Regions from separate parts of the Streptomyces sp. NBC_00483 genome, predicted to be linked through region 1. Evidence: riboswitches for the same ligand, from Rfam matches in the RefSeq annotation. Region 1 holds a riboswitch; the other holds the start of a gene.
The links. Region 1 has a riboswitch for glycine ahead of gcvT (glycine cleavage system aminomethyltransferase GcvT). Riboswitches for the same ligand answer to the same signal wherever they lie in the genome.
Positions count from the first base shown of each region.

Region 2: it holds a riboswitch for glycine, as region 1 does, so the genes downstream of both, gcvP (aminomethyl-transferring glycine dehydrogenase) here and gcvT (glycine cleavage system aminomethyltransferase GcvT) in region 1, are expected to answer to the same signal.

Region 1 is NZ_CP107880.1:6,524,880-6,529,286, reverse strand. Features, by position in the region: gene OHA73_RS29395 (enhanced serine sensitivity protein SseB) at 1-562, opposite strand, end outside; gene OHA73_RS29390 (AAA family ATPase) at 674-1,294, opposite strand; glycine riboswitch at 1,455-1,553, shown strand; glycine riboswitch at 1,554-1,655, shown strand; gene gcvT (glycine cleavage system aminomethyltransferase GcvT) at 1,711-2,826, shown strand; gene gcvH (glycine cleavage system protein GcvH) at 2,960-3,337, shown strand; gene glyA (serine hydroxymethyltransferase) at 3,346-4,407, shown strand, end outside.
Region 2 is NZ_CP107880.1:2,195,127-2,199,533, reverse strand. Features, by position in the region: gene OHA73_RS09560 (MerR family transcriptional regulator) at 1-299, shown strand, start outside; gene OHA73_RS09555 (DNA polymerase IV) at 346-1,767, shown strand; gene OHA73_RS09550 (PRC-barrel domain-containing protein) at 1,710-2,084, opposite strand; glycine riboswitch at 2,208-2,303, shown strand; gene gcvP (aminomethyl-transferring glycine dehydrogenase) at 2,490-4,407, shown strand, end outside.

The DNA of each region.
Region 1 (4,407 bases):
CCTCGCGCACGGCGGCCAGGAAGTCCATGGGGTCGATCTGCCAGTCGGGCTCGCTCAGCACCACGCGGCCACCCGTCGCCGGGCCGTCGAGCGCCGTGCGACCACTGCGGGCCAGCTCGGCGACGGCGGGCGGCGGCAGCGGTACGCCGACCGTGCCGTCCGGGTTCACGGCGATGCCGACCTGCGGCGGAAGGCCGCGCGCGAACTCCACGGCCGGGGCCACCGTGCAGTCCATGCGGCCACCGGTGACCGCCATGAACTGCTGCTCGGAGCTGAACACGGGGACGTAGGCCTGGCCCTGGATCTCCAGGCTCGGCAGATCGAGGTCCCTGCTGTCGTTCGAACCGCCCCTGGGCAGCGGTATCCACACGTGGCTGCGGCCGAGCACCTCGACGATCCGGCGCCCCGTCGAATCCCCAGCACTCCCCGCCTCCTGGCCGAGGGCCGCGGCGAGGACCTCCTCCAACTCGTTGGCGGGCCAGCCCTGCGCGGGGTGGGCGTAGCCGCCCTCGTGCCCCTGGGCGTGACCGTGACCCGGCTCAGGGGTACCTGGGAACTCCATGACTGCCATCAACCTCTGCTGTTCTGCCCGCTGCTGTGCCCGCCCGACCTTAACTCGTACACACAAGGGGCCACGGTGCGGTTCCCTCCGCTTGCCGGGCGGGACCCGGCGTCAGGCGCCGAACGTGATCCCGCCCAGTGCCTCCATCGCCGCCCGGTCGAGCAGCACCGCCGACTCCATCCCGGTCGGCAGGTCCCCGCGCTCCGTCGAGCTGACGAGCGCGCCCACCGCACGGCGATGCCGGGCGAAGGCGTACCGGGACACCCCGCGGCCGCGGTCCCGCTGCCCCTCAAGGGCCGTGTCCGCCGGTACGTCGAGCAGCATCAGGTGGACGGCGGCCCCGCGCCGCCGCGCCGTGCGGATCACCCAGCGGCGCACCCACGCCTGCGTACCGCAGTCGTGCACGACGACGCTCGAGCCCGAGCGCATCGCCCGGCGCAGCCCCACGTAGTGCGCGACGCGGACCAACGGGCGGTACAGCGCGTACGGCAGGTAGCGCGGCATGCGGGCGGCCCAGCGCTCGCGGGTGTCCTGCGAATCGATCCGGATCTCCGTGACGGCCCGCCGCATCAGCGTCGACTTGCCGCTGCCCGGCAGGCCCGAGAGCACGACGAGGTCGCCCGCCGCGAAAGCGAGCCGGCGTGGTGTGTGACCACGGCGGCCGCGCAGGTCCCGCACCGAGCGCTGACCAGGGATCCGCACCCCTGCCACCACCGGCGCCGAAGCAGACACCGCATAAGCCCCCGCCACTGCCTTGTGCACCGTGATCGTCCTCCCCGCTGCGGTCACGTCACCCTTGCCCCTCAAGTGTAAAGAGAAGGTAATGCCACTCAAGGGGTTTCCCTGTCGGACGGGCATGCAATGATGTGCCCGCAACTGCATACCGGCCGCTTGAATCCGCGCGGGAGAGTTCCGGGTACGACGAGTACCCGGACGCCGAAGGAGCAAGTTCCTCCCTTGAATCTCTCAGGCCCCGTACCGCGCGGGCGAGGCAGATCTGAAAAGTGGGGCGCCTTTGTGACACGGCGCCCCCACCCAAGGTGCAAGCCCCCTCGGGGCGAACCTCTCAGGTTCCGATGACAGATGGGGAGGACGTCTCGTACGCGAGACCCCGCCATCGCCGTCATGCCCCTGGGAGCAGACCAGCTATGACCCGCACTACCGCACTGGACGCCCTGCACCGTTCGCTCGGCGCGACCATGACCGACTTCGCCGGCTGGGACATGCCGCTGCGCTACGCCAGCGAGCGCGACGAGCACAACGCCGTGCGCACGCGGGCCGGCCTCTTCGACCTGTCCCACATGGGCGAGATCACCGTGTCCGGACCGGAGGCCGTGGACCTGCTCAACCACGCCCTCGTCGGCAACATCGGCTCCGTCGGCGCCGGCCGCGCCCGCTACACGATGATCTGCCGTGAGGACGGCGGGATCCTCGACGACCTGATCGTGTACCGGCTCGGCGAGACCCAGTACATGGTCGTCGCCAACGCGGGCAACGCGCAGGTCGTGCTCGACGCCCTCACCGAGCGCGCCGCCGGCTTCGATGCCGAGGTCCGCGACGACCACGACGCGTACGCGCTGCTCGCGGTGCAGGGCCCCACCTCGGCCGCGATCATGAAGTCCGTCACGGACGCGGACCTGGACGGCCTGAAGTACTACGCGGGTCTGCCCGGCACCGTCGCCGGTGTGCAGGCGCTCATCGCGCGCACCGGCTACACCGGCGAGGACGGCTTCGAGCTGTTCGTCTCCCCCGCCGACGCCGAGAAGCTGTGGCAGGCGCTGACCGAGGCGGGCACCGAGTACGGCCTCGTCCCCTGCGGCCTGTCCTGCCGGGACACGCTGCGCCTGGAGGCGGGCATGCCGCTGTACGGGCACGAGCTGACGACCGACCTCACGCCCTTCGACGCCGGTCTCGGCCGCGTCGTGAAGTTCGAGAAAACCTCGCACGGGGACGACTTCGTGGGCCACGACGCGCTGGTCTCCGCCGCCGAGCGCGCCGAGGCCAACCCGCCCCGCAAGCTCGTCGGCCTCATCGCCGAGGGCCGCCGCGTCCCGCGCGCCGGGATGTCCGTCGTCGTCGACGGCACGGTGATCGGCGAGGTCACCTCCGGCGCCCCGTCCCCGACGCTCGGCAAGCCGATCGCGATGGCGTACGTGGACCCCGCGCACGCCGAGGCGGGTACGGCGGGTGTCGGCGTCGACATCCGCGGCAAGCACGAGCCGTACGAGGTCGTGGCCCTGCCGTTCTACAAGCGCCAGAAGTAGTTCCTTCTACAAGCGCCAGAAGCAGTTCCCTCGAACCAGAAGTGGTTCCTTCGAAAGCGCCAGAAGCAGCTCGGCCGCCCGTCGGCGCACCCACCGTCACCAGCACCTTCCCGCGTACAGGAGAATTCGCATCATGAGCAACCCCCAGCAGCTGCGTTACAGCAAGGAGCACGAGTGGCTCTCGGCCGTCGAGGACGGCGTCGCCACGATCGGCATCACGGAGCACGCCGCCAACGCGCTCGGTGACATCGTGTTCGTCCAGCTCCCCGAGGTCGGTGACACCACCACCGCCGGTGAGACCTGTGGCGAGCTCGAGTCGACCAAGTCGGTCTCCGACCTGTACTCCCCCGTCAACGGCGAGGTCACCGAGATCAACCAGGACGTCGTCGACGACCCGGCCCTGGTCAACTCGGCCCCGTTCGAGGGCGGCTGGCTGTTCAAGGTCCGGCTGGCCGACGAGCCGAAGGACCTGCTCTCCGCCGACGAGTACACCGAGTTCTCCGGGAGCTGACCCCACCGATGTCCGTACTGAACGAATCCCTGCACGAGCTCGACCCCGAGGTCGCCGTCGCGGTCGACGCCGAGCTGAAGCGCCAGCAGTCGACCCTCGAAATGATCGCGTCGGAGAACTTCGCTCCGGCCGCCGTCATGGAGGCCCAGGGCTCGGTCCTCACCAACAAGTACGCGGAGGGCTACCCCGGCCGCCGCTACTACGGCGGCTGCGAGCACGTCGACGTCACCGAGCAGATCGCGATCGACCGCGTGAAGGCGCTCTTCGGCGCCGAGTACGCGAACGTGCAGCCGCACTCGGGCGCCTCCGCGAACCAGGCCGCGCTCTTCGCCATCGCCAAGCCGGGCGACACGATCCTCGGCCTGGACCTGGCGCACGGCGGCCACCTCACGCACGGCATGCGCCTGAACTTCTCCGGCAAGCAGTTCAACGTGGTCCCGTACCACGTGGACGACGCGGGCCTGGTCGACATGGCCGAGGTCGAGCGGCTCGCCAAGGAGCACCGCCCGAAGGTGATCATCGCCGGCTGGTCCGCGTACCCGCGCCAGCTGGACTTCGCCGAGTTCCGTCGCATCGCCGACGAGGTCGAGGCGTACCTGTGGGTCGACATGGCGCACTTCGCGGGCCTCGTGGCCGCGGGCCTGCACCCCAACCCGGTCCCGTATGCCGACGTCGTCACGTCCACGACGCACAAGACGCTCGGCGGCCCGCGCGGCGGCATCATCCTCGCCCGCAACAAGGACTTCGCGAAGAAGCTGAACTCGGCCGTCTTCCCGGGCTTCCAGGGCGGCCCCCTGGAGCACGTGATCGCGGCCAAGGCCGTCTCCTTCAAGGTCGCGGCCTCGGAGGACTTCAAGGAGCGCCAGGCGCGCACGATCGAGGGCGCCCAGCTCCTCGCCGAGCGTCTGACGACCCCGGAGTCCCGCGCGGCGGGCGTCAACGTCCTCTCGGGCGGCACCGACGTGCACCTGGTCCTCGTCGACCTGCGCGACTCCGAGCTCGACGGCCAGCAGGCCGAGGACCGGCTCCACGAGGTCGGCATCACGGTCAACCGCAACGCGGTCCCGAAC
Region 2 (4,407 bases), 4.3 Mb from region 1:
TCTCGTTGCAGAACATCCGGACGGCCGTGCAGCACCTGCGCGAGAGCGGCTTCCGGGATCTGGAGCGGATGACGCTGATGAGCGACGGCGCGACCGTGTACGAGTGCACGTCGCCCGACGAGGTGCACGATCTGCTCCAGGGCGGCCAGGGGGTCTTCGGGATCGCCGTGGGCGTGGTCTGGCGGGACGTGGAGGCCGCGCTGTCGCAGCTGCACGGTGAGCGTGTGGAAACCGGCGAGACGATCGTGCCGCCGAACCCCACGGACGAGCTCGCGAGGCGGCGGGGCAGGGCCGTGTGAGGTCCGTACCGCCGCGTTGTCAGTGGCGTAGGGCAGCATCAGTGATGTGAGAACCGCGCCCACGATCCTGCATCTCGACATGGATGCCTTCTACGCCTCTGCGGAGCAGGCGGCGAAGCCGAGCCTGCGCGGGAAAGCGGTCGTCGTGGGCGGGCTGGGTCCGCGCGGTGTCGTGGCCACGGCGTCGTACGAGGCGCGGAAGTTCGGGGTGCACTCGGCGATGCCGATGGGGCAGGCGCGCAGGCTCGCCCCGCATGCCGCGTATCTGGTGCCGCGCTTCCGGCTCTACCGGGAGATCAGCGAGCAGGTGATGGGGCTCCTGGGTGCCCTTTCTCCGCTCGTGGAGCCGCTCAGCCTGGACGAGGCGTTCGTCGATCTGGAGGCCGGTGAGGCGGCCTGGGACGCCGCTTCGGCGGAAGCCGTGGGGCAGCGGCTGCGGGCCGACATCCGACGCGTGACCGGGCTGAACGGGTCCGTGGGGCTCGCCGCGTCCAAGATGCTCGCGAAGATCGGCTCGGAGGAGGCGAAGCCGGACGGGCTCGTGCTCATACGCCCTGGGACCGAGCGCGCGCTGCTCGGGCCGCAGTCCGTGCGCATTCTGCCCGGCGTCGGGCCCGCGACGGCGGATCATCTGCGGCGGGCCGGGATCCTGACCGTGGAGGAGATCGCGGGGGCCGGCGAGGACGAGCTGGTGCGCCTCCTTGGGAAGGCGCACGGCAGCCACCTGTACGAGATGGCGCTGGCCCGCGACGAGCGGCCCGTCGTCGCCGAGCGGGACTCCAAGTCCGTATCGGTCGAGGACACGTACGACGTGGACATCCATGACCGGGTGCGGGTCCGGATGGAGGTGCGCAGGCTCGCCGACCGGTGCGTGGAGCGGCTGAGAGCGGCCGAGCGCTCGGGGCGGACCGTGGTGCTCAAGGTGCGGCGCTACGACTTCTCGACGCTGACGCGTTCAGAGACGCTGCGGGGGCCGACGGACGATCCCGGGGTGGTGCGGGAGGCCGCGGCGCGGCTGCTGGAGAGCGTGGACACGACCGGTGGCGTGCGGTTGCTGGGGGTCGGTGTCAGCGGGCTCGCCGACTTCACGCAGGAGGACCTGTTCGCGCAGTTCGCCGCCGCGGAGGAAGCAGCCGCTGAGGAGGCCGCCGCCGAGGAGCCGGAGGGGGAGGCGGTCGCGGCCGAGACCGTGGAGGCCGCCGAGCCCGTCGAGCGGCGATGGCTGGCGGGGCACGATGTGCGGCATGCCGAGTTCGGGCCCGGGTGGGTGCAGGGGAGCGGGCTCGGGCGGGTGACCGTGCGGTTCGAGACGCCGTATGCGGCGGTGCCGGGGCGGGTGCGGACGTTCCGGGTCGATGATCCCGAGCTGGAGTCGGCGGATCCGCTGCCGCTGGTGGAGGGCGCCGAAGTTCAGGTCGGGTCGTCCTCCGCGCCCGCGACCTTGCCGAATGTGACGTCGGGCGACTGAGGAGCCGTGATGTCCAGACCGTAGTGGTGGTAGAGCTGGAGCTCCTGCTCGGGGGAGAGATGGCGGCCCACGCCGAAGTCGGGGGCGTCCTTGATCAGGGAGCGCTCGAAGGGCACGTGCAGCGTGCCGTCCGTGAAGTCGCTGGGTTCGAGCGGGACGAAGGCATCGCGGCTGAACAGGCCGGTTCGTATCGCGGCCCACTCCGGCACGCCCGTGGCGTCGTCCAGGTACACCTCGTCGATGGTGCCGATCTTGGCTCCGTTGCGGTCGAACGCCTTGCGGCCGATCAGATTGCGCGGATCGACATCGGTCTGCACGGGCCCTCCAACTGATCGCGATGATCGCAACTCGTCTGTAACCACTACGAAAGAGCACATTGCGGAAGGCGGCCACTCGGGGGCTCCGGCCAAGTTGCCGCTGGTAGGCTGGCGACTGGCTGCTGACCCCGTGCGGGAGAGTCTTCCGACAGTAGTCGGGGGCGCCGAAGGAGCAAATCCTCCCCGGAATCTCTCAGGCCCCTGTACCGCACGGACGAGGTCACTCTGGAAAGCAGGGCGGGGTGCACGGTTTCCGCTCTCACCGACGGTGCAAGCCGGTGTGTTCCGTGTTCTCGCGGGGTGGGCCGGTGAAGCTCTCAGGTTGAGATGACAGAGGGGGAGGCCGGACGGGTACCCGCGCCGTGGTGCCCCTCGTAGGTCGCAATGACCAGGAGGCCTCCGCCAATGACCGCCAACCGTATTCCGCTCTCCCAGCTGGAGCGAGGAATCCCCTTCGAGCAGCGCCACATCGGCCCCGATGACGCCGCTCAGGCCAAGATGCTCGCGCAGGTCGGCTACGGCTCGCTGGACGAGCTGACCGCGGCCGCGGTGCCCGATGTGATCAAGAGCGCCGAGGCGCTCGACCTTCCGGCCGCCCGCAGCGAGGCCGAGGTGCTCGCCGAGCTCAAGTCGCTCGCCGAGCGCAACCAGGTGCTCGGCTCGATGATCGGCCTCGGCTACTACGGGACGTTCACGCCTCCCGTCATCCTGCGCAATGTGATGGAGAACCCGTCCTGGTACACGGCGTACACGCCCTACCAGCCGGAGATCTCGCAGGGCCGACTCGAGGCGCTGCTCAACTTCCAGACCATGGTCGCCGAGCTGACCGGCCTGCCCACCTCGGGCGCCTCGCTGCTCGACGAGGGCACCGCGGCCGCCGAGGCGATGGCCCTGTCGCGCCGCGTCGGCAAGGTCAAGAACGGCGTCTACGTCGTCGACGCCGACGCCCTTCCGCAGACCATCGCCGTCATCGAGACGCGCGCCGAGCCGACCGGCGTCGAGATCGTCGTCGCCGACCTGAGCGAGGGCATCCCCGCCGAGGTCGCCGAGCGCGGTGTCGTCGGTGTGCTCGTGCAGTACCCCGGTGCCTCCGGTGTCGTGCGGGACATCAAGCCTGTGATCGACCAGGCGCACGAGCTGGGCGCCATCGTCACCGTTGCCGCTGATCTTCTTGCTCTTACATTGCTGACCTCGCCCGGTGAACTCGGCGCGGACATCGCCGTCGGTACGACGCAGCGCTTCGGTGTCCCGATGGGCTTCGGCGGTCCGCACGCCGGATTCATGGCCGTGCGCGAGAAGTTCGCGCGCTCGCTGCCCGGCCGCCTCGTGGGTGTCTCCGTCGACGCCGACGGCAACAAGGCGTACCGACTCGCCCTGCAGACCCGCGAGCAGCACATCCGCCGCGAGAAGGCGACCAGCAACATCTGTACCGCGCAGGTGCTGCTCGCCGTCATGGCCGGCATGTACGCCGTGTACCACGGGCCCGAGGGCCTGAAGTCCATCGCCCGGCGCACCCACCGCTACGCCACCGTGCTCGCCGCGGGGCTCAGGGCGGGCGGCGTCGAGGTCGTGCACGGCGCGTACTTCGACACCCTCACCGTGCGGGTGCAGGGCCGGGCCGCCGAGGTCGTCTCCGCCGCGCGCGAGGGCGGCGTCAACCTGCGCCTCGTGGACGCCGATCACGTCTCGCTCTCCTGTGACGAGACCACCACGCGGGCCCAACTGGGCGCCGTGTGGAGCGCGTTCGGTGTCGAGGGGGACATCGAGGCCCTGGACGCCGAGGCGGCGGACACGCTGCCGGGCGGGCTGCTGCGCGAGGACGACTACCTGACGCACCCCGTCTTCCACCAGCACCGCTCCGAGACGGCGATGCTGCGTTACCTGAGGGCGCTCGCCGACCGCGACTACGCGCTGGACCGCGGCATGATCCCGCTGGGCTCCTGCACGATGAAGCTCAACGCGACGACGGAGATGGAGCCGGTCACCTGGCCCGAGTTCGGCCAGCTGCACCCCTTCGCCCCCGCCGAGCAGGCGCAGGGCTACCTGACGCTCATCCGTGAGCTGGAGGAGCGGCTCGCCGAGGTCACCGGCTACGACAAGGTGTCGCTGCAGCCGAACGCCGGCTCGCAGGGCGAGCTCGCCGGTCTGCTCGCCGTCCGCGGCTACCACCGGGCCAACGGTGACGAGCAGCGCACCGTCTGCCTCATCCCGTCCTCCGCGCACGGTACGAACGCCGCGAGCGCCGTGATGGCCGGCATGAAGGTCGTCGTCGTGAAGACCGCCGACGACGGCGAGGTCGACATCGAGGACCTGCGCGCCAAGA